DNA from 3 places in the Lentzea sp. DG1S-22 genome. Region 3 is predicted to be linked to each of the others. Evidence: riboswitches for the same ligand, from Rfam matches in the RefSeq annotation. Region 3 holds a riboswitch; each other region holds the start of a gene.

Evidence for each region. Region 3 has a riboswitch for S-adenosylmethionine ahead of thrC (threonine synthase). Riboswitches for the same ligand answer to the same signal wherever they lie in the genome.
Region 1: it holds a riboswitch for S-adenosylmethionine, as region 3 does, so the genes downstream of both, V1227_RS24610 (methionine ABC transporter ATP-binding protein) here and thrC (threonine synthase) in region 3, are expected to answer to the same signal.
Region 2: it holds a riboswitch for S-adenosylmethionine, as region 3 does, so the genes downstream of both, V1227_RS36535 (aminotransferase class V-fold PLP-dependent enzyme) here and thrC (threonine synthase) in region 3, are expected to answer to the same signal.

What each region holds. Positions count from the first base shown of each region.
Region 1 is NZ_CP143276.1:5,320,989-5,327,928, forward strand. Features, by position in the region: gene V1227_RS24605 (methionine ABC transporter permease) at 1-317, opposite strand, end outside; gene V1227_RS24610 (methionine ABC transporter ATP-binding protein) at 314-1,312, opposite strand; SAM riboswitch class I at 1,538-1,631, opposite strand; gene rsmA (16S rRNA (adenine(1518)-N(6)/adenine(1519)-N(6))-dimethyltransferase RsmA) at 1,720-2,547, opposite strand; gene V1227_RS24620 (transglycosylase family protein) at 3,007-4,416, opposite strand; gene V1227_RS24625 (TatD family hydrolase) at 4,720-5,541, opposite strand; gene metG (methionine--tRNA ligase) at 5,541-6,940, opposite strand, start outside.
Region 2 is NZ_CP143276.1:7,669,267-7,676,206, forward strand. Features, by position in the region: gene ileS (isoleucine--tRNA ligase) at 1-1,808, shown strand, start outside; gene V1227_RS36515 (SRPBCC family protein) at 1,863-2,318, opposite strand; gene V1227_RS36520 (TetR/AcrR family transcriptional regulator) at 2,377-2,913, shown strand; gene V1227_RS36525 (M28 family metallopeptidase) at 2,926-3,858, opposite strand; gene V1227_RS36530 (potassium/proton antiporter) at 3,998-5,476, shown strand; SAM riboswitch class IV at 5,550-5,664, shown strand; gene V1227_RS36535 (aminotransferase class V-fold PLP-dependent enzyme) at 5,702-6,940, shown strand, end outside.
Region 3 is NZ_CP143276.1:4,450,130-4,457,069, forward strand. Features, by position in the region: gene V1227_RS20300 (fibronectin type III-like domain-contianing protein) at 125-373, shown strand; gene rpsT (30S ribosomal protein S20) at 497-763, shown strand; gene V1227_RS20310 (hypothetical protein) at 855-1,694, shown strand; gene holA (DNA polymerase III subunit delta) at 1,705-2,673, opposite strand; SAM riboswitch class I at 2,761-2,904, shown strand; gene thrC (threonine synthase) at 2,916-4,172, shown strand; gene V1227_RS20325 (DNA internalization-related competence protein ComEC/Rec2) at 4,156-6,940, opposite strand, start outside.

The DNA of each region.
Region 1 (6,940 bases), 870 kb from region 3:
ATCGCTCCCACGGCCAGCGGCACGATGACCGCCGTGCTGCCGATGGAACCGCCGACGATCAGCCGGGTGACCGACGTGAGCGCGACGAGCAGCACGATGAACGGCATCGAGCGACCGAGGTCGGTGACGAAGCTCAGAACCCTGTGCACCGCGGCGTTCGGCCGCAGCCCGCCCTTGGCGGTGAGCTGCAGCCAGACACCTACGGGAACTCCCAGCAGTGTTGCGATGACGGTGGAGACGCCGACCATGTACAGCGTTTCCCCGGTGGCCTCGACGAGGTACGCGACGACGTCGGACCAGGGTGTTGCAGACCTCACGCAGCTACTCCCTGCGGCCCCTTCAGGGACCTCTGCACAGCGCCTCCGGCCTCGCCGATCCACTCGAGAGCGGAGTCGGAACGTTCGCCGTTCAGCCCCAGGCGGAAGCGCGCGACCGGGGTCTCCCCGAGACGCGTCAGGCCACCGCCGACGATGTTGAGCTCGACCCCGAACCGGTGCGCGGCCTCGGGCAGCAGCGCGCCGACCGCGGCGAACCCGACGAGCACGACGTCCGCGACGCGGTCGTAGCTGCTCTCGTTGATCGGGTTCAGGTCGACGGCGGGCAGCAGGGCGCTGCTCGTGCGGCTGACCGGGTCGTTGACCAGGTCGAGCACCTTGCCGTGTTCGACGACGCGGCCCTGCTCCAGCACGGCGACGTCGTCGCAGATCTTCCGGACCACGCCCATGTCGTGCGTGACGACGAGCACGGTCACACCGAGCTCAGCGCGCGCACGGTCGAGCACCGTCAGCACTGAACCGGTGGTCTCCGGGTCCAGGGCGGACGTGGGCTCGTCGGCGAGGAGCACGGACGGGTTGGCGGCGAGGGCACGCGCCACGGCGATGCGCTGGCGCTGCCCGCCGGACAGCTGGTCGGGGTACGCGCCGGCCTTGTCGGTCAGCCCGACGAGGTCCAGCAGCTCACCGACACGGGTGCGCCGCTGCGGCCCCGGCACACCGGCGGACTCGAGCGGAAGCGCGATGTTGCCGGCCGCGGTGCGCTGGCGGAGCAGCGAATCCCCCTGCGGCACAACGCCGATCTGGCGACGGGCGGCACGCAGCGCCGACCCGTCGAGGCTCGTGATGTCGGTGCCGTCGACGCGGATCGCCCCGGAGTCGGGACGCTCCAGCAGCGCGACGCAGCGGGCGAGCGTCGACTTGCCGGCACCACTGGGGCCGACGACGCCGAGCACGGTGCCGGCCTCGACGTCGAGGGTCACGCCGTTGAGGGCGCTGACGCCCTGGAAGGACTTGGTGAGGTTTTCGACAGTGATCACTTCTGCTCCACGGCTGCGCGCGACGGCACCTCGTCCGCTGGTGTTCGCGGACGTGCGCGGTCGAAGTTTGCTGCTCAGGTGTGTGCGCCACTCCGCGATCGAGTGCGCGTCAGAGGACTTTGAGAAGGCGCCCTAGACGAGGTGGCGACGACATGCAGAAGCGGTGCGACGGCACTGGTCGACAACTCGACGGCGCGTCAGCATTCGCACGGTACCCATGGTGCTCCTCCATCGGTCCTGGCGTTAGCACCTGCCCGCATCCAGCGGGTGGTTGCTGCGACGTCGTAGAGCCAGGTCTCTCAGTCGCTCCGGATGGCAAGTAGCAGTCAACCGGACGGACGTTCGGTTGCGCAAGCCAGAATCCGATTCGTTCGACAGATCACACTGTTGGCCGAAGGATCCCCGGCCTAGACCTCGGCGATCCGGATGAAGTCGATCACCGTCAGCTGCTCGCCCCGGAGCTGCGGGTCGACACCCGCCTTGGCGAGCACCTCGTCGACGTTCGCGGTGTGCCCGCGGAGGGCGGCCCGGAGGGTCTTGCGACGTTGCGCGAACGCGGCGTCGACGACCGCGAAGAGCTTCTTGCGATCCACAGTGGACAACGGCTTTTCGTGGCGCTGGAACCACACCAGCCCGGAGTCGACGTTGGGCGCGGGCCAGAACACGTTCTTGCCGATCGCGCCGGCCTTCTTCGCCTCGGCGTACCAGGCGAGCTTCACGCTGGGGACGCCGTAGATCTTGCTCCCGGGCTTCGCGGCCATGCGGTCGGCCACCTCCGCCTGGACCATGACAAGACCCTTCCGGAGGCTCGGGAGTTCGGCCAGGAGGTGTAGGACCACCGGGACCGCGACGTTGTACGGGAGGTTGGCGACGATCGCGGTGGGTTGCACCGGCAGGTCCTCTTGGGTGACTTTCATGGCGTCCCTGAGGACCACGTGCAACTTGCTCGCGTTCTCCGGGTCCATCTCCGCGACGGTCCGGGGAAGCCTCCGCGCCAGCGGCGGGTCGATCTCCACCGCGACGACCTGGCTGGCGCTGGGGAGCAGGGCGAGGGTGAGGCTGCCCAGGCCCGGACCGACCTCGAGGACGACGTCGTCCTCGGCCAGGCCGGCCGCCGCGACGATCTTGCGGACCGTGTTGGGGTCGTGCACGAAGTTCTGGCCCAGCTTCTTGGTCGGGCGGATGTCCAGTTCGGCGGCTAGACGGCGGACTTCGGCGGGTCCCAGCAGGCTCACCCGGGCATTCTCTCAGGCTGCTGGTCCGGGGCTTGGTCACCCCTCACCGGGGCGAGTGGGAGGGTGCTCCACGGGGCGGCTTGGCGCGCGGGTCGGCTCGGCGCCATCGCGGCCGGCGGAAGGCCGGCTCGCCTTCGACTCCGCCCCGCCGTTCCACCATCCCGGGACTGTCAGACCCGCCGAGTACGGTCGGTCGCGGGGGACGCCGAATTCGAGGGGACCCTTGCGCGAGCCTGCCCGCGCCAAGCCCTTCGCACCGCCAACCCCGCACAAGGCACGGGTGCTCGCCCAACTCCGGCTCCCGCCTCACCGCCTCCAGCGCGGCCGCTCACCGCCGTCAGCCGCAGCCGAGGTGCCCGCGGCCGGAAACCCGCACACGGCACAGGTGGGCGGAACCGCGAAGGCCGCCCTGGCGAACCAGGACGGCCTTCGTGCGGGGGACGGGGAGGCGACGCGGGTCTACGGCAGGCCGAGCTTGGCGCGGCAGCCCGGCCACGCCGAGTACGTGCCGCCGCGGCCGTCGCGGAGCTTGGTGGCGATGGCGATCTGCTGTTCGCGCGTCGCCTGGTGCGGGTAGGCGGCGAAGGCCGCGCCGCCGTAGGCGTCCCAGGTGCTCTTGTTGAACTGCAGGCCGCCGTAGTAGCCGTTGCCGGTGTTGATGGCCCAGTTGCCGCCCGCTTCGCACTTGGCGAGGCGGTCCCAGACCTCGCCGCCGGGGAGGGGCTTGGTGCCCACGACGATCTTCTTGGGTTTCGGCTCCTTGGTGACCTTGCTGCCCAGCTTCTCGCGGCTGATCTCCTTGCCGTTCTTCACGGTCACGCGGTACTGGGAGATCTGCTCGCCGGCGGCGCCGGGGTCGACGACCTTCTGCTCGCCCGCGTTCATGTTCGGGTCGTTGGTCTTCTCGACCGGCGCGGCGACCGGCTCGTTCACGTTGATGACCGTGACGCCGGTGCGGGAGATGTAGACCTCGGCGCCGGTGGCGAGCTTCACGTCGGCACCGGACGAGACGGCGTCCTCGGGGCCGAGGGAGAGGTTCTCGGACTTCAGCAGCTCGTCGACGGTGAGGGCGGTGGTCTTGACCTCGCGGACCGGGTTCGCGCCGTCGAACAGCTTGATGGTCTTGCTGGTCTTGACCTCGAGGTTCATGCCCTCGAGCGGCACGTCCTGCGAGCCGGGCGCGGACATCCACGCGCCTTCGAGGTTCACGCCGAGCTGCTTGGCGGCTTCCTCGACGGTGACGGAGCGGACCCAGTCCTCGCGGGCCTGGCCGTCGACGCTCATCTTGAGCAGGCGGCCGCGGTCGAGGCTGATCTTGCCGCCGTCGGAGATCGGGGCGTTCAGCGACGGGGACAGGGCGTCGTGCTCACCGACGACGATGCCTTCTTCCGCCAGGACCTCGCCGACCGTGCCCTCGTAGGAGTGGACGGTCTGCAGCGCGCCGTCGACCTCGACGGTCAGCGACTTGTCCATCGCCATCGCGGTCACGCCGCCGCCGGAGATCGACACGAGGACCGCGGCGACCGCGCCCTTGAGGAAGCGGCGCTTCCAGTTCGTGGCGGCCTTGACGAGCAGCTGCGGGTCGCTCTTCTCCTCTTCCTCCGACGGGAGGACGAGGGGCGGCATGATCGTCGTCTCGGCGTTGATGAGACGGATCAGCTCGTCGACGTCGACGTTGGCCGAGGCGAGCAGGTCGTCCGCGTCCGGTCCGAGCACCTCGAGCACGTCCGCGGGCGTGATGGTCAGCGCACCGGCGGGAAAGCTCGGGTGGGGATCGACGACGCCAACCGCGGTGCCCCCGACCGGCGTGAACCAGTCGGTGTCCTCGTTGAAGTCGTAAGGAGCGGCAGTTCTGTCGCTACCGGACATCAGGGTCGATACCTCCATTGCGGAAGCTGTGAGGCCACCGCACAGTTGGCGTTGACAAGATCATTCGAGTTGGAGCTCGAAGGTTCCCGGCAACTCCTCCTACGTGGTCTCGCTGCTTGTCGCTTCTGGCTTCGGTCCCGCCCCGACTGCGGGCGTGCTCCGAACCGACAACGTCGGTTCAGGTGGCACGGTCACGGGACAGTAACGGGGCAAAGCACGTTGCGCAAACACCCCTACCGATGTTGTGACCTCAGTCACCCATGGAGGTAGGAACCCTGTACTCCGTTTGCTCCAAGTCATTTTTCAGCGGTCGAAGCCGAACACTCGTTGAGCAGTACGGGTGACGGCGGTGCAGAGTTCAGAAAGATCTTCGCCACGGAGAGTGGCAAGATCCCGAACTGTGTAATTCACACAATAGGGTTCGTTCGGACGGCCCCGGTACGGGTGCGGCGTCAGGAACGGCGCGTCCGTCTCGACCAGCAGCTGGTCCTGCGGCACCAGCACCGCCGCCTCCCGCAGCGCGCGGGCGTTCCTGAACGTCACCGGGCCGGCGAACGACAGGACGTACCCCGCGTCGACGCACCGCCGGGCGAAGTCCGCGTCGCCGGAGAAGCAGTGGAAGACCACAGTGGACGGTGCGCCCTCGGCGTCGAGGATCTCGAGGATGTCCTCGTGCGCGTCCCGGTCGTGGATCATCAACGGCTTCCCGACGCGCTTGGAAAGGTCGATGTGCCAACGGAAGGCCTCGTGCTGGGCGGCCGGCGGCGAGTAGTCCCAGTAGTAGTCGAGACCGGTCTCGCCGATCGCCACCACGCGCGGCAGGACGGCCAGCCGCTCCAGTTCCGCCTTCTCCGCGTCGCCGAACGACGAGGTGCGCGTCGGGTGCACGGCCACCGCGGCGTAGACCCGCGGGTCCCAAGTGGACGCTTCGGCGGCCCACGTGGCGGCGGCCAAGTCGTCCGCCACGGTGACCACGTGCGAGACCCCGGCGGCGTTCGCGCGGTCGAGCAGCACCGCCACGTCTTCCGGTGAGGTGGCGCCGCACGCGTCGAGGTGCGTGTGGGCGTCGATCACCGGTGCCGGAAGGGCTTCCGGCACCGGCGGTCGTTCCTTCTTCTCCGCCACTAGTCGGTCACGATCGGAGCCCACTCGGGCCCGACCTCGCCGAGCTTCGCGTCGAGCTTCGCGAACAGCGGCGACGGCTTCTGCAGCGGGCGACCGACCTCGATCGGCGTGGACTCCCACTTGGCCTGCTCGCCGGCGTAGTCACCGGTCAGCACCGGGTACGAGCGCTCGGGGACGTCCAGGTCGGCGACCTCGGTCATCTCCGGCTGTGCGGCCCACACGCCCGTGCCGCCCAACGCCTCGTGCACCTTCTGCGCCGAGTGCGGCAGGAACGGCGTCATGAGCGTGTTCGCGTCCTGGACCACCTGCAGCGCCGTGTGCAGCACCGAGTCGCGGCGCTCCGGGTCGTCCTTGAGCTTCCACGGCTCCTGGTCGGACAGGTACTTGTTCGCCAGCGAGATCACGCGCATGGCCTCGCCGGAGGCCTGCTTGAACCGGGAGCGGCGCAGGTGCGCGCCGACCGTGCCGAACGCCGCCTTGGACTGCGCGAGCAGCTCGTGGTCGGCGGGCGTCAGGGCCGTGGCCTTCGGGATGGCGCCGACGTTCTTGTGCGCCATGGAGATCGAGCGGTTGACCAGGTTGCCCCACTCGTTCGCCAGCTCGTAGTTCGTCCGGCGGACGAACTCCTCCCAGGTGAAGTCGGTGTCCTGGTTCTCGGGACCCGCGACGGAGATGAAGTACCGCAGCGCGTCCGGCCCGAACTCCTCCAGGAAGTCGCCGACGTAGATCACGGTGCCGCGCGAGGTGGAGAACTTCGAGCCGCTCATCGTCAGGTACTCCGACGACACGACCTCGGTCGGCAGGTTCAGCGTGCCGAACCGGCCGGGCTCGCCGCCCTTGTCGCCCGCGCCGTTCTGCCCGAGCAGCAGCGACGGCCAGATCAGCGAGTGGAAGACGATGTTGTCCTTGCCCATGAAGTAGTAGCCCTGGGCGTCACCGGTCCAGAACTCCTTCCAGGCGTCGTCGTCGCCGGAACGGCGGGCCCACTCCACCGAGGCGCTCAGGTACCCGATGACCGCGTCGAACCACACGTAGAACCGCTTCATCGGCTGGTCGCTCCACCCGTCGAGCGGGATCGGCACACCCCAGTCGAGGTCGCGGGTGATGGCGCGCGGCCGCAGGTCCTTGATGAGGTTCTGCGAGAACTTGAGCACGTTCGGGCGCCACTCGGTGCGCGTGGACATCCACGAGCCGAGCGAGTCGATGAACGAGGGCAGGTCGAGGAACAGGTGCTCGGTCTCGATGAACTTCGGGACCTCGCCGTTGATCCTCGAGCGCGGGTTCTTCAGGTCGACCGGGTCGAGCTGGTTGCCGCAGTTGTCGCACTGGTCGCCGCGCGCGCCGTCGTAGCCGCAGATCGGGCAGGTGCCCTCGATGTAGCGGTCGGGCAGCGTGCGGC
Region 2 (6,940 bases), 3.2 Mb from region 3:
ACCAGCAGATCAACTGGGTGCCCGGCCACATCAGGGACGGCCAGTTCGGCAAGTGGCTCGAGAACGCGCGCGACTGGAACATCTCGCGCAACCGGTACTGGGGCTCGCCGCTGCCCGTGTGGACCTCGGACAACCCCGAGTTCCCGCGCACGGACGTGTACGGGTCGCTGGACGAGCTGGAGCGCGACTTCGGCGTGCGCCCGGACAACCTGCACCGGCCCTACATCGACGAGCTGACGCGGCCGAACCCGGACGACCCGTCCGGCAAGTCGGTCATGCGCCGCATCCCGGACGTGCTCGACTGCTGGTTCGAGTCGGGCTCGATGTCGTTCGCGCAGGTGCACTACCCGTTCGAGAACGCGAAGTGGTTCGAGGAGCACTACCCCGGGAACTTCATCGTCGAGTACAACGGGCAGACGCGCGGCTGGTTCTACACGCTGCACGTGCTCGCGACGGCGTTGTTCGACCGGCCGGCGTTCCGCGACTGCGTGGCGCACGGCATCGTCCTCGGTGACGACGGCCAGAAGATGTCGAAGTCGCTCAAGAACTACCCGGACGTCAACGAGGTCTTCGACCGCGACGGCTCGGACGCCATGCGCTGGTTCCTCATGGCGTCGCCGATCCTGCGCGGCGGCGACCTGGTCGTGACCGAGCGCGGCATCCGCGACGCGGTGCGCCAGGCGGTGCTGCCGCTGTGGAACTCCTGGTACTTCCTGGCGCTGTACTCCAACGCCGCCGGGAAGGAGGGCACGTGGCGCGTCGACTCGAAGAACGTGCTCGACCGGTACGCGCTGGCGAAGACGCACGACCTGGTCCGCGACGTGCAGGCGGCGATGGACGGCTACGACATCTCCGGCGCGTGCCAGCTGGTGCGCGAGTACCTGGAGGTGCTGACGAACTGGTACGTGCGCCGGTCGCGGCAGCGGTTCTGGGACGGCGAGCAGGACGCGATCGACACCCTGCACACCGTGCTGGAGGTCGTCACGCGCGTGGCGGCGCCGTTGCTGCCGTACACGACCGAGGTCGTGTGGCGCGGGCTGACCGGTGGCCGTTCGGTGCACCTGACGGACTTCCCGTCGGTGTCGGACGTGCCGGCGGACGACGCCCTCGTGGCGGCGATGGACGAGGTGCGCGACGTCTGCTCGACGGCGTTGTCGCTGCGCAAGGCGAACAAGCTGCGCGTGCGGCTGCCGCTGGCGCGCCTGACGGTCGCCTCCCCGGTGGCGGCGTCGCTGGAGGACTTCGCCGAGATCGTGCGCGACGAGGTCAACGTCAAGGAGGTGTCGCTGTCCACGGACGTCGACGCCTACGGCCAGTTCCAGCTCGTCGTGAACGCGCGTGCCGCCGGTCCGCGCCTCGGGCCGAACGTGCAGAAGGTCATCAAGGCCGTCAAGGCCGGTGATTGGTCCGAAGTGGACGGTCGCGTGGTGGCCGCGGGCGTCGAGCTGTTCGAGGGCGAGTACGAACAGCGCCTGGTGGCAACGGATCCCGCTGCCACGGCCGCTCTGCCGGGCGGCGCCGGTGTCGTCGTGCTCGACACGGCGGTGACGCCGGAGCTCGAGGCCGAGGGCGTCGCACGTGACCTCGTGCGCGTGGTGCAGCAGGCCCGCAAGGACGCCCAGCTCGACGTGTCCGACCGGATCACGCTGACGCTGGACCTGCCGGACGCGGTGAAGGCCGCCGTGGAGCCGCACCTGCCGTTCGTGCAGTCGGAGACGCTGACGACCTCGGTGGTGTTCGGTGAGGGCACGTCCGAGGGCACGGTCGGCGACGGTGCCAAGGTGAAGGTCGCCGTCGCGAAGGCCTGACAGCAGTGGTGGGGGGCCGCTGTCTTCGGACGGCGGCCCTTCGTCGTTTTCGCGTCACGCGCGTTGTGGCTGACGCTTCGGGGCGAACAGGCGCCGCACCTGGCGCACGTACCAGGACCAGCGGGCCGGGGCCTTCGGTTCCCGGCCCGCCGCGCGTTCGCAGGCGTCGAACAGGTCCTCCAGGCACGCGTCGTGCAGCCATCTGATCGCCAGCACCCAGCGCAGCCGGTCCACGAGGGCGAACCGGCCGATCAGCTCGTGCCGCAGGACCGTGCCGGACGCCGAGAGCGTGTGACTGCCCGACATGTCGACGAACTCGAAGGTGATCGACTCGCCGGGCACGAACTCGGTGCAGCGGTAGCGGATCGGCCCGTGCCCGCCGTCGGCGCCGACCCCGAGCGGCCGGTCGAACTCCAGCTTGCCCCACGCCGGTGGCCAGAGCTCCTGGATGCGGTCGACGAACGGGCCCGCGGGCACGCCGAGGTCGCGGGTGTGGACGTTCCTGATCATGAGAGCCCCTTCCATACGCTGCCGTATGTTCCTGGACCGTACGGTAGCGTATGGGAGCGTGGCGCGGCGGAATCGTGACGACTGGACTGAGATAGCGCTGAGAGCGCTGGCCGAAGGCGGGCTCGGCGCCGTCGCGATCGAGCCGCTGGCGGCGCGGGCCGGCGCCACGAAGGGCAGCGTCTACCACCACTTCCCGAACCGCGAGGCGTTGCTGCGGGCGACCGTCGAGCGGTGGGAGCGGGAGCACACCGAGAAGGTCATCGAGCTCGTCGAGTCCGAGGGGACGCCGCAGGACAAGCTCAGGACGTTGTTCACCCTGGTGCTCGACACGACCCGCAAGGGCTCGGTCGAGATGGCGTTGCAGGCCGGGGCGGGCAACGAGGTGATCGCGCCCGTTCTCGAGCGGGTCACGAAGAAGCGGATCGGCTACGTCACGGAGCTCTTCGTGCGGCTCGGGTTCGACCGGGACCACGCGAGGAAGCGGGCGTTGATCGCGTTCAGCCTCTACCTCGGGCAGGCGCAGATGTGGGTGAGCCTGCCCGGCCTCGTCGAACCGGTGCTCGACGAGGCCGTGCAGGTGCTCACCGCCCGGTGATCAGGCAGGTGATCAGGAAGCGGTCGCCCACAGCGCGGAGGCGATCACGTCCGCGTTCCGGTCGAGCGCCGTGGTGCTGACGTTCGCCGTGGTGTCGCAGGAGCGGTGGTAGCAGCGGTCGTAGGCCTGGCCGGCCGTGCCGCCCCACTTCTGCGCCTGGGCCGCGGTCTTGATGCCCTCGGCGCCGGTGAAGGTGCCGCCGACCGGGATGCCCGCGCGGGCGAACGCCGCGTGGTCGGAGCGGCCGCCGACGCTGGTCAGCTCGGTCTGGACGTTGAGCGCCGTGAAGCCCGCCTGGAGCCGCTGCTGCAGCGCGAGCGAGCCGGAGGGCTGGCCGGAGGCGCTGTAGACGAAGTAGCCGGGGTTGGGCGAGCCGGTCATGTCGAAGTTCAGGTATGCCTTGATCTTCGACCGGTCGGTGGTGCTCAGCGAGTTCACGTAGAACGTCGACCCGCGCAGGCCGAGCTCCTCGGCGCCCCACCAGCCGAACCGCACGTGCTTGGTCGGCTGGAAGCCCGTCGCCCTCATCTGCAGGGCGACCTCGAGCAGGGACGCGGACCCCGTGCCGTTGTCGTTGATGCCGGGGCCCGACGTGACGCTGTCGAGGTGGCCGCCGAGCATGACCGTGTTGTTGGTGTCGCCGCCGGGGTAGTCCGCGATCAGGTTGTAGCCGGTGGCGCCGTTGTAGGTGAACGACTGGACGCGGGTGGTGAAGCCCGCCGCGTCGAGCTTGCCCTTCACCCAGTTGACCGAGGCCAGGTACCCCGGACGTCCGTGGGCGCGGTTGCCGCCGTTGGCGTTCGCGATGGACTGGAACTGGTTGAGGTGGGCTTGCACGTTCGCCACGTTGATGTCGGGCGCCGCCAGTGCCGACGGTGCGGCGGCTTGCGCCGTGGTTGCTCCGGCCATCGTCAAGGCGGCCGCCAGTGCGATCAGGATCCTCATGGTTCAACTCCGTGCAGGGTTGGGATTGAGCCACTGATCAACATGCTCCGTCGTGCATGACCCCGCTAGGGGCGAACGGCTGGAGTTGTTGACTCGTCTGATTCGTCGGAATCGATGGTGATCAACCAGAATGGTCCGGGTGGGTGACGTCACGGTCGTTCTGGGTGTCGGTGCCGTCGTGCTGCTGATCTCCGTGATCGCGGTGCGGGTGTCGACTCGCCTCGGCCTGCCCTCGCTGTTGCTGTACCTCGGCATCGGCGTGCTCCTCGGCGAGTCCGTCTTCGGCATCAGGTTCGACGACGCCGGCCTCACGCAGTCCCTCGGCATCGCCGCACTGGTGCTGATCCTGACCGAGGGCGGCATCACCACCCGCTGGAGCGCGGTGAAACCCTCGCTGTGGCTGGGGGTCGCACTGTCCACAGTGGCCGTTGTGGTGAGCGTCGCCGTCACCGGTACGGCACTGCACTTCCTGCTCGGCCTCGACTGGCGGATCGCGTTGCTCTGGGGAGCGGTGCTGTCGTCCACCGACGCCGCGGCCGTGTTCAGCGTCCTGCGGTCGTTGGGTGTCGGGGCGCGGCTCACGGGCGCGCTCGAACTGGAGTCCGGTCTCAACGACGCACCGGTCTACATCGCCGTCGTGCTGCTGGCGTCCTCGGACCGGATCTCGTGGACCGCGCCGCTGCTGGTGGTCTACGAACTGGGCGCGGGAGCGCTCATCGGCGTCCTGCTGGGCGTCCTGGGCGCCGCGGGCCTGAGACGCGCGGCGCTGCCCTCGACCGGTCTCTACCCGCTCGCCACCGTGGCCGTGTGCGTGATGGCCTACACGGCCGGCGACCTCGCGCACGCCTCCGGCTTCCTCGCCACCTACGTCGCCGCGCTGGTGCTCGGCAACGCCCGCCTGCCGCACCGCGCCGACACGCTCTCGTTCGCCGAAGGTCTCGGCTGGCTGGCCCAGATCGGGCTCTTCGTCCTGCTCGGCCTCTACGCCTCGCCGTCACGGCTGCTCGACGTGCTGTTCCCCGCGCTGGTCGCGGGCGTGGTGCTGACGTTCGTCGCCCGGCCGTTGTCGGTGGTGCTGGCCTCGCTGCCGTTCAAGGTGCCGTGGCGTGAGCAGGCGTTCCTCTCGTGGTCCGGCCTGCGCGGCGCGGTGCCGATCGTGTTCGCGCTGATCCCGCTGATCCAGGGGGTCGAGGGCGCGCGGCAGCTGGTCGACGTGGTGTTCCTGCTGGTCATCATCCTGACGATCGTGCAGGGCACGACGCTGCCGTTCCTCGCGCGCCGACTGGGGCTGGTGAAGACGGGGGAGGCGTTGGAGGTCCAGGTCGACTCCTCGCCGCTCGACGAGCTCGGCGCCGAGCTGCTGCAGGTGCACATCCAGCGCGGGTCGAAGCTGCACGGCGTCTACATGTCCGAGCTGAGGCTGCCCGGCGGCGCCACGGTGAGCCTCGTGGTGCGCGGCGGGAAGAGTTTCACGCCACAACCGACGACCCGGCTCCAGACCGAGGACCAGTTGCTCATCGTGACGACGGAGGAGGCGCGCGAAGCCGCTGAACGGCGCGTTCGAGCCGTCGACAGGGCCGGCCGCTACGCGCGCTGGAAGGGCGAGACCGGCGAATGATCGGTCTGCGAGCCTTCCCAGCATGTGAATCGGGTGTCGACGAGCGCGTCACCCTCCGCTAACGTCGTCGGCAGGTCATGAGAGCCAGCGTCAAGCCCAAGCTTGCTGGCCGGCAACCCTCCAACCGCGGTGGGGTGCCCTTGGTGAGGACCTGGTCCGGCGCGTGGGGCGCCGGTCAAGCGCGGGCCTTCGCGACACGGGGCCCCTGGCCTCGGAGGCAGCTCGATGACGCTCGCGATCACCCCTGGAACCACCACTTCCGTCCCGGCCGTCGTCGGTGCCGACCTGCGGGTTCCCCTGGTGACCGGAGAGCGCGTCACCTACGCCAACCTCGACCACGCGGCGTCGGCGCCCTGCCTGCAGGAGGTGCGCGACGCCGTCGACGAGCTGCTGCCCTGGTACGCCAGCGTGCACCGCGGTGCCGGGTTCGCCTCCCAGGTCTCGACCCGCGTCTACGAGCAGGCGCGCGACCGCGTCCGCAGGTTCGTCGGCGCGCACCCCTCCGACACCGTCGTCTTCACCCGCAACACCACCGACTCGCTGAACCTGTTGGCGCGCAGCGTTCCCCGCAACACCGCGGTCGTCCTGTTCGACAGCGAGCACCACGCGGCGCTGCTGCCGTGGCGCGGGCCGAACGTCCAGCGCGTTCCCGCTCCGTCTTCGTCCGGCGCCGCGGTGGTGGCGCTGGACCGGGCTCTCGCCGCCGCCCCGGTCGGCCCTCGGCTCGTGATCGTCACCGGGGCGTCCAACGTCACGGGGGAGCTGTGGCCGGTCGCCGAGTTCGCGAACCTCGCCCGCCGCCACGGCGCGCGCATCGCGCTCGACGCCGCGCAGCTCGCCCCGCACCGCCCGATCAACGCCCGTGAGCTGGGCGTCGACTACGTGGCCTTCTCCGGGCACAAGATCTACGCGCCGTTCGGCGCCGGCGTGCTGGTCGGCCGTGCCGACTGGTTGCAGCAGGCCCAGCCGTACCTCGTCGGCGGCGGCGCGACCTCGAAGGTCACCGACCACGGCGACCGCCTGGGCGTCGCGTGGTCCGCCGTGCCCGAGCGGCACGAGGCCGGCAGCCCGAACGTCGTCGGCGTGCACGCCCTCGCGGCGGCCTGCGAGATCCTGTCGCGGCACTGGGAGCAGACGGTCGCGCACGAGCAGGAGCTGCTGACGCGCCTGCGGGACGGCCTGCGCACGGTTCCCGGCTTCCGCGAGCTGTCGATCCTGACCGACGCCGACAAGGTCGGCGTCGTGAGCTTCACGATCAGCGGTTTCGACGCGGGCTTCCTCGCGGCGGCGCTCTCCGCCGAGTACGGCATCGGTGTCCGCGACGGCGCGTTCTGCGCGCACGTGATCGTGAGTCGCCTGGTGAAGAAGGCCGGATCGCACGAACAGCGTGCCGTGCGCGCGTCGATCGGCCTCGGCACGACGGCCGAGCACGTCGACCGCTTGGTGGCGGCGTTGCGCACGCTC
Region 3 (6,940 bases):
TGCGGGGACGAGCGCTGGGTGGGCCGCCGGTCTCGGCGTGTCGTACACGTCGTTCAGACCTGGGGGACGACGGTGTCCGTGGACCGCCGTGACGGCGTGGTGGAGTCCACGGGGGCGAACACCGATGGGCGCGCGGGCACGGCGATCGCGCCGGTGTACGTGCGCCAGCCGGCCTCCCCCCGTGCTCACGCCCGACGCGCGTCTGGTGGCCTTCACGCGCGTGGAACTCGCTGCGGGGCAGTTGAAGCAGGTCGAGGTGTCGTCCCGGCTCTCGCAGCTGGCGCTCACCGTCGGCGACGGGCGGCGTGAGGTCGCGCGCGGCGGGTACGAGGCCGTGGTGGGCGCGGCGAAGGCCGCCTTCGCGGTCCGCTGAGCTGGCCTGATATCCTTCGTCGTCGTGAACGCGCGGCTCTCCGCCGTGGAGGAGACCCGGTCCTTGGCCGGTGCCGACGAAGCGCGCCACGAACCCCGGTTTCGACAAGAAGGGTGATGTCGCATGGCGAACATCAAGTCCCAGCTCAAGCGGATCAAGACCAACGAGAAGGCTCGCCTTCGCAACAAGGCGGTCAAGTCGTCCCTGAAGACGGCCATCCGCAAGTTCCGCGAGGCTGCCGAGGCCGGTGACAAGGCGAAGGCCCTGGAGCTGCTGCAGGACGCGTCCCGCAAGCTCGACAAGGCCGCCACCAAGGGCGTCATCCACGCCAACCAGGCCGCCAACAAGAAGTCGGCGATGGCCCAGCGCGCGAACAAGATCGAGGGCTGATCTCGCTCGCGGAGCCTCGAGCTTCCGCAAAGGGCTCCACCTCCTCCGGGAGGTGGAGCCCTTTCGCGTTCCTGGTGTAGGCGTAGTTCCCATGGACTCGCTGCCGCGCATTCAGTTCGTCGAACTCCACGACCTCGAAGGCACCCCGCCCGTGCTGCGGACCCTGCACACCGAGTCGATCACCACGATCTACCGGCTGACGGACGCGGCGCGGGAGTACTCACGGCCACTGGCACGGGCGCTGCGGTCGGGCGCGGACCACCGGTCGGGCGCGGACCACCGGTCGGGCGCGGACCACCGGATCGTCGACCTGTGCGCGGGCTCCGGCGGACCGGTACCGCTCATCCAGCGCCGGCTGCACGCGGAAGGCGTCCACACCCACGTCACGCTGACGGACCTGGTGCCGAACGTGCGCGCGTTCGAACGCGTGGAAGCCGAGAACCGGCGCCGGCTGCGCGATTCGTGCTGCTCGGTGGACCACGTGCCCACCTCGGTCGACGCCACGGACTGCCGGGTCGAGGGGACGCGCACGATCTACGGCGCCTTCCACCACTTCCCGCCCGCGCTCGCCGCGCGGATGCTGCAGAACGCCGTCGACACCCGGCAGCCGATCGTCGTCGTGGACACCAAGCGGTCGTTCGTCTACCCGGTGTTCTTCCCGTTCCTGCTGACGCTGGCCGTGCTGGTGGCGGCGCCGTTCCAGCGCAATCCCCTGCCGCGCTACCTGCTGCGCCTGCTGCTCACCTACGTCGTGCCGGTGCTGCCGTTCATGATGTTCTTCGACAGCGTCGTGTCGTTCCTGCGCATGTACGGGCGCGCGGAACTGCGCCGGATCGTCGACGGCCTCGACCGCACCGAGTCGTTCACGTGGACGATCGGCGTCGAGCCCGGCTTCACGGGAGCCCAGTACCTGATCGGGATCCCGCGGTGACCTCCTCCGGTCAGCGGCGGCCGTGCGCGGCGACGATCCGGAGCACCGCGCGTTCCAGCGCGTAGTCGGCGTCGGCCGCGACGCCCTTCACGTCGGCGTTCAGACCGGCGACCACCTGCATCGCGTCGGCGAGACCCGACTGGTCCCAGCCGCGCGACTGGGCCTGGGCCTTCTTGATCTTCCACGGCGGCATGCCGAGCGGGCCGGCCAGGCTGAACGGGTCGGCCCGCCCCACCGCGGACACGCGCGCGACCGTGCGCACCGCATCCGCCAGCGCGTCCGCGACCAGCACGTGCGGCACACCGAGCTGCATCGCCCAACGCAGCGCCTCCATGGCACCCGCGCGGTCACCGGTGACGGCCTTCTCCGCGACGGCGAACCCGGTCACCTCCGCCTTGCCCTGGTGGTAGCGGCGGATCTCCTCGACCGTCACCTTGCCGTCGGTGTCGGAGACGAGCTGCGAGGCCGCCGCGGCGAGCTCGCGCAGGTTCGTGCCCACGGCGTCGATGAGCGTGGCGACGGCCTCCGGGTCGATCTTGCCGCCCGCCTGCCTCACCTCGTTGCGCACGAACGCCTCGCGCTCGGCGGACTTCGTGACCTTGCCGCACTCCGTGACCGCGGCACCGGCCTTCTTCAGCTGACCGGGCAGGTCCTTGGCGGCCTTGCTGCGGCCACCACCCGTGTGAAGGACGACGAGCGTGACCCCGTCCGCAGGCGCCTTCACGTAGGAGAGCACCGTGTCGGCGACTTCCTTGCTGATGTCCTGCGCGTTCTGCAGGACGATCACGCGGCCCTCCGCGAACAGCGACGGGCTCACCAGTTCGGCCAGCTCCGGAGGCGTGAGATCAGTCACCTGGACGCGGGTCAGGTCGGCGTTCGGATCGACCTCGCGTGCGGCCTCGAGAGCCGCCCGAACAGCACGTTCGACCAGCAGCTCCTCCTCGCCGACGACGAGGTGCAGTGACTCCGGTGCGCTCACGTTCCGCATCCTTCCACGTCCCGGATCGTGGACGACGGTGGCTCAGCGGCGGACCGGTGCCGTAGCTTGGTGGCCACAACTGAACACCGCTCATCCAGAGGGGCAGAGGGACCGGCCCGAAGAAGCCCCGGCAACCGGCGTCAGCGCTGTGTGCACACCTGTGCGCGCATCTGAGTGCAGACGATCACGGTGCCAATTCCGACCCGTTCGATTTCGCGGGAAAGATGAGGAGATACCTCGCGATGACTGCTGTCTCTGTGCCGACGAGCACCAAGTTCGACCTCGGCCCCGCCCGCGCGCTGCTGTGCCGTGAGTGCGGCAACGAAACCCCTCTCGCTCCCGAGTACGCCTGTCTGGAGTGTTTCGGGCCACTGGAAGTGGCCTACGACTTCGGGAAGATCCGGCGCGAGGACATCGAAGCCGGCCCCAGGTCGATCTGGCGCTACCGCGGCCTCCTCCCCGTTCCGTCCACTGTGGAACAGCACCCGAACACCGACCCCGGCGGCACCCGCCTCGTCGAGGCGCACAACCTCGCCAAGGCACTGGGCGTCCGCAAGATCTGGGTCAAGGACGACACCGGCAACCCCACCCACTCGTTCAAGGACCGCGTCGTCGGCGTCGCGCTCGCCGCCGCCCGCGAGCTCGGCTTCAAGGTGCTGGCCTGCCCGTCGACCGGCAACCTGGCGAACGCTGTCGCCGCGGCCGCCGCCCGCGCGGGCTGGCGGTCGGTCGTCCTCGTGCCCTCCAACCTCGAGCGCGCCAAGATCCTCATGAGCGCCGTCTACGAGGGCGCCCTGATCGCCGTCGACGGCAACTACGACGACGTCAACCGCCTCGCCCAGGAGCTCGCCGCGGAGAACGAGGACTGGGCGTTCGTGAACGTCAACGTCCGCCCGTACTACGCGGAGGGCTCGAAGACGCTCGGCTACGAGGTCGCCGAGCAGCTCGGCTGGCGCCTGCCCGACCAGATCGTCGTGCCGATCGCGTCCGGCTCGCAGCTCACCAAGGTCGACAAGGCGTTCCGCGAACTCGGCCAGCTCGACCTCGTCGAGGCCACGCCGTACAAGGTGTTCGGCGCGCAGGCCACCGGCTGCTCCCCGATCTCGGCCGCCTTCAAGGCGGGCCACGACGTCATCCGCCCGGTCCGCCCGGACACGATCGCCCGCTCGCTGGCGATCGGCGCCCCGGCCGACGGCCCGTACGTGCTCGACGCGGTGCGCCGCACCAACGGTGCCATCGAGGACGTCACCGACGAAGAGGTCGTCGAGGGCATCAAGCTCCTCGCCCGCACCGAGGGCATCTTCGCCGAGACCGCCGGCGGCGTGACCGTCGCGACGGCGAAGAAGCTGATCGAGTCGGGCCAGCTCGACCCGGACGCCGAGACCGTGCTGCTGATCACCGGCGACGGCCTCAAGACCCTCGACGCGCTCGGCGACACGATCGGCCCTCGTGCGACGGTGCCGCCGTCGGCCGAGGCAGTGATCAAGGCGCTGGGGTAGTCACCTCCTTTCCGGCTCCGGGGACGAGACTGCGTCTCCGGAGCCGTAGGTGAACGTCTCGTTCAAGAGATGGGCTGCTCCGGAAGCGCGCAGCCCTGTCGGGATGCCTATCCGTTGCGGCACAACGTGATCTCGACAGGGAACATTGGTTCACAAGGCGATCGCGTCCGTCTTCAGCCAGCCCGTGCGCGGGAAGCGCCGCAGGCCGTCCACCACGTGCGGTCCGACCGCCTCCACGGTTGCGCGCCAGGCCGCGATCCGTTGCGGCCACGGGGCTTCCGCCTTCAGGGCGTTGTAGTGGTAGTCGTGCCAGACGTCCGGGGCGATGCGCAGGTCGTCGTCGAACACGTGCTCGGCGATGAGGTCGTACGCCTCTTCCGGCTTCTCCGCCTTGGTGGGCGACAGCACGTGGGTGGTGGTCGCCTTGTACGTGACGGCGCGGGTGCCGTCTTCGAGTGTTTCGCAGATGTAGTAGGCGAAATCGGGTTTGAGTTCGTCGTGCGGCCACGGGGTCGCCGCGTAGTTCATCTGCCACAGCGCCCATGCGAGGCCCGGCGTGCCGCCGGGGATCGGGTAGCGCGCGTTGAACAGCCTGATCCAGACCATCTCTTCTCCTTCGTACGATGCGGTTCCCCGGCAGCACCGCCAGGTCTCCGTCCTTGTCCGTGCGCAGCACCAAGGCGCCTCCCGTTCGCAGCACGTCGATCACGTGCGGGCTCGGGTGGCCGTAGCGGTTGCCCGTGCCGACGCTGACGAGCGCTATCTGGGGCCGCACGGCCTTGAGGAACGCGGGCAGCGAGTAGCGGGAGCCGTGGTGCGGCACTTTGAGCACCTCCGCGGTCAGGTCCCGCTCTCCCAGCAACGCGGCTTGGCCGGCCAGTTCGACGTCGCCGGTGAGCAGCACTCGGCCTGCTCTCGTGTGGGCTTTGAGCACGAGCGAGTAGTCGTTCACCGTCGTGTTCTCGGCCTCGGCGACCGGCGGGCGCCTGGGGCCCATCACCTCCAGGTCCAGGCCTGGCAGGGCGAAGCGCTCCCCTGCCTTCGGTTCCACCACCCGCACGTTCTGGGCGCGGGCTCGTCTGCCGACCTCCCTCCAGGCCCACTCGGGTTCTTTGAGCGGGCCCACCGCGATCGCTCCCACCGCACGTCCGGTGAGCGCGGCTTCCAGGCCACCGACGTGATCCGCGTGCAGGTGGGTGAGGACCACGAGGGGGATCTTGGTGATCCCCAACGTCTTCAGGCACCGGTCAACCGCGCCGGGATCCGGTCCGGTGTCGACCAGGACCGCCGTGTCCGCGACGTCGGTGGCCAGGACGAGCGCGTCGCCTTGGCCCACGTCGCAACTGACGACCTTCCAGCCGTCCGGTGGCCAGACCGGTGCGACGACTCGCATCGGCACCAGCACCACGAAGCCGCCGACGAGCACGGCAACCACCAACGTCCGCGACTTCTTCAGCCGCAGCAACAACACGACCACCGCCGTGACGGCGGCCAGCGCGAGCGCTCCGGTCCAGCCGTCCGGCCAGCCGACCGCCGCGCCGGGCACGGTCGACGCCTGGCGTCCGACCTGGATCAGCCACGTCACCGCCGGACCGGCCACGTGCGTCACCAGTTCGGCCGCGCGGGGTGAGAACGGCGCCACGACCGCTGCGACCACGCCCAGCACCGTCGCCGGCGCGACCACCGGCCCGGCGACCAGGTTGGCCAGCACCGAGACCAGGCTCACCTGCCCGGACAGCCCCGCCACCAGCGGAGCCGTGGCCAGGCTCGCGGCCGTTGGCACGACCACAGCCTCGGCCAGTCCGTTCGGCACGCCACGCTGTTTGAGCGCTTGTGCCCACCTCGGCGCGATGAGCACCAACGCCGCCGTCGCCACCACGGACAACGCGAAGCCCGGCTCACCGCCCAGCGCCGGGTCGTGGAGCACCAGGACGAGGACCGCTGCCGCCAGGCTCGGCACCGCCGAGCGTTCCCGGCCCAGCACCAGCCCCAGCAACGTGACGGCGCCCATGACCGCGGCCCTGAGGACGCTCGGCTCCGGTCCTGCCAGGATCACGAACCCGACCAGCGCCACCATCGCCGCGACGGCGGCCTTGCGCGGTCCGAGCCGTCTGGTCAGCAGGTAGACCGCGCCGCACACGATGGCCAGGTTCGCCCCGCTCACCGCGAGCAGGTGGGCCAGACCGGCCGTGCGGAACTCGTCGACGATGCGCGGCACCATCTGCTCGGTGTCGCCCACGACGAGCGCCGGCAGGAGCCCGGCCTCCTCGTCGTCCAGCACCCGGCTGGCTTTGGCCAGGCCGTCGCGGAGGTCGTCCGCCCAGCTCTGCCAGACCGGTGGCGGTTGTAGGTCTGCCGGCGGACCTCTCACTCTCAGCAGGGCTGACGCCAGATCGCCGCCTCTGGGCGGGGCGAGCGTGCCCTTGACCGTGACCTTCTGGCCGGGCAGCAGGTCTCGCCACTTGGCTGCCGGAGCCAGCAGCACCAGTTGCGCGCCGTCCGCGGTTGCTTTGACCACGACGTTGTCCACGCCTGCCTGGTGGCTCGCGAAGCCCTCGGCCCTGATGCCCTTCGGCCTGGTGACGATCTCGACGGTGAGGGTGGTGCTGCGGCCTTCGTTCGCCGCCAGGCGGAACGGGTGGGATTCCGCCCGCAGGACGTGGCCGCCGACCCAGGCCGCTGCCACCGGGCCCGAGATCAGCAGGGCTATCGCGCAGGTCCTGTTCCACCACGCCCTGCGCCACGCGGCCAGGCCGATGGCGCCTGCC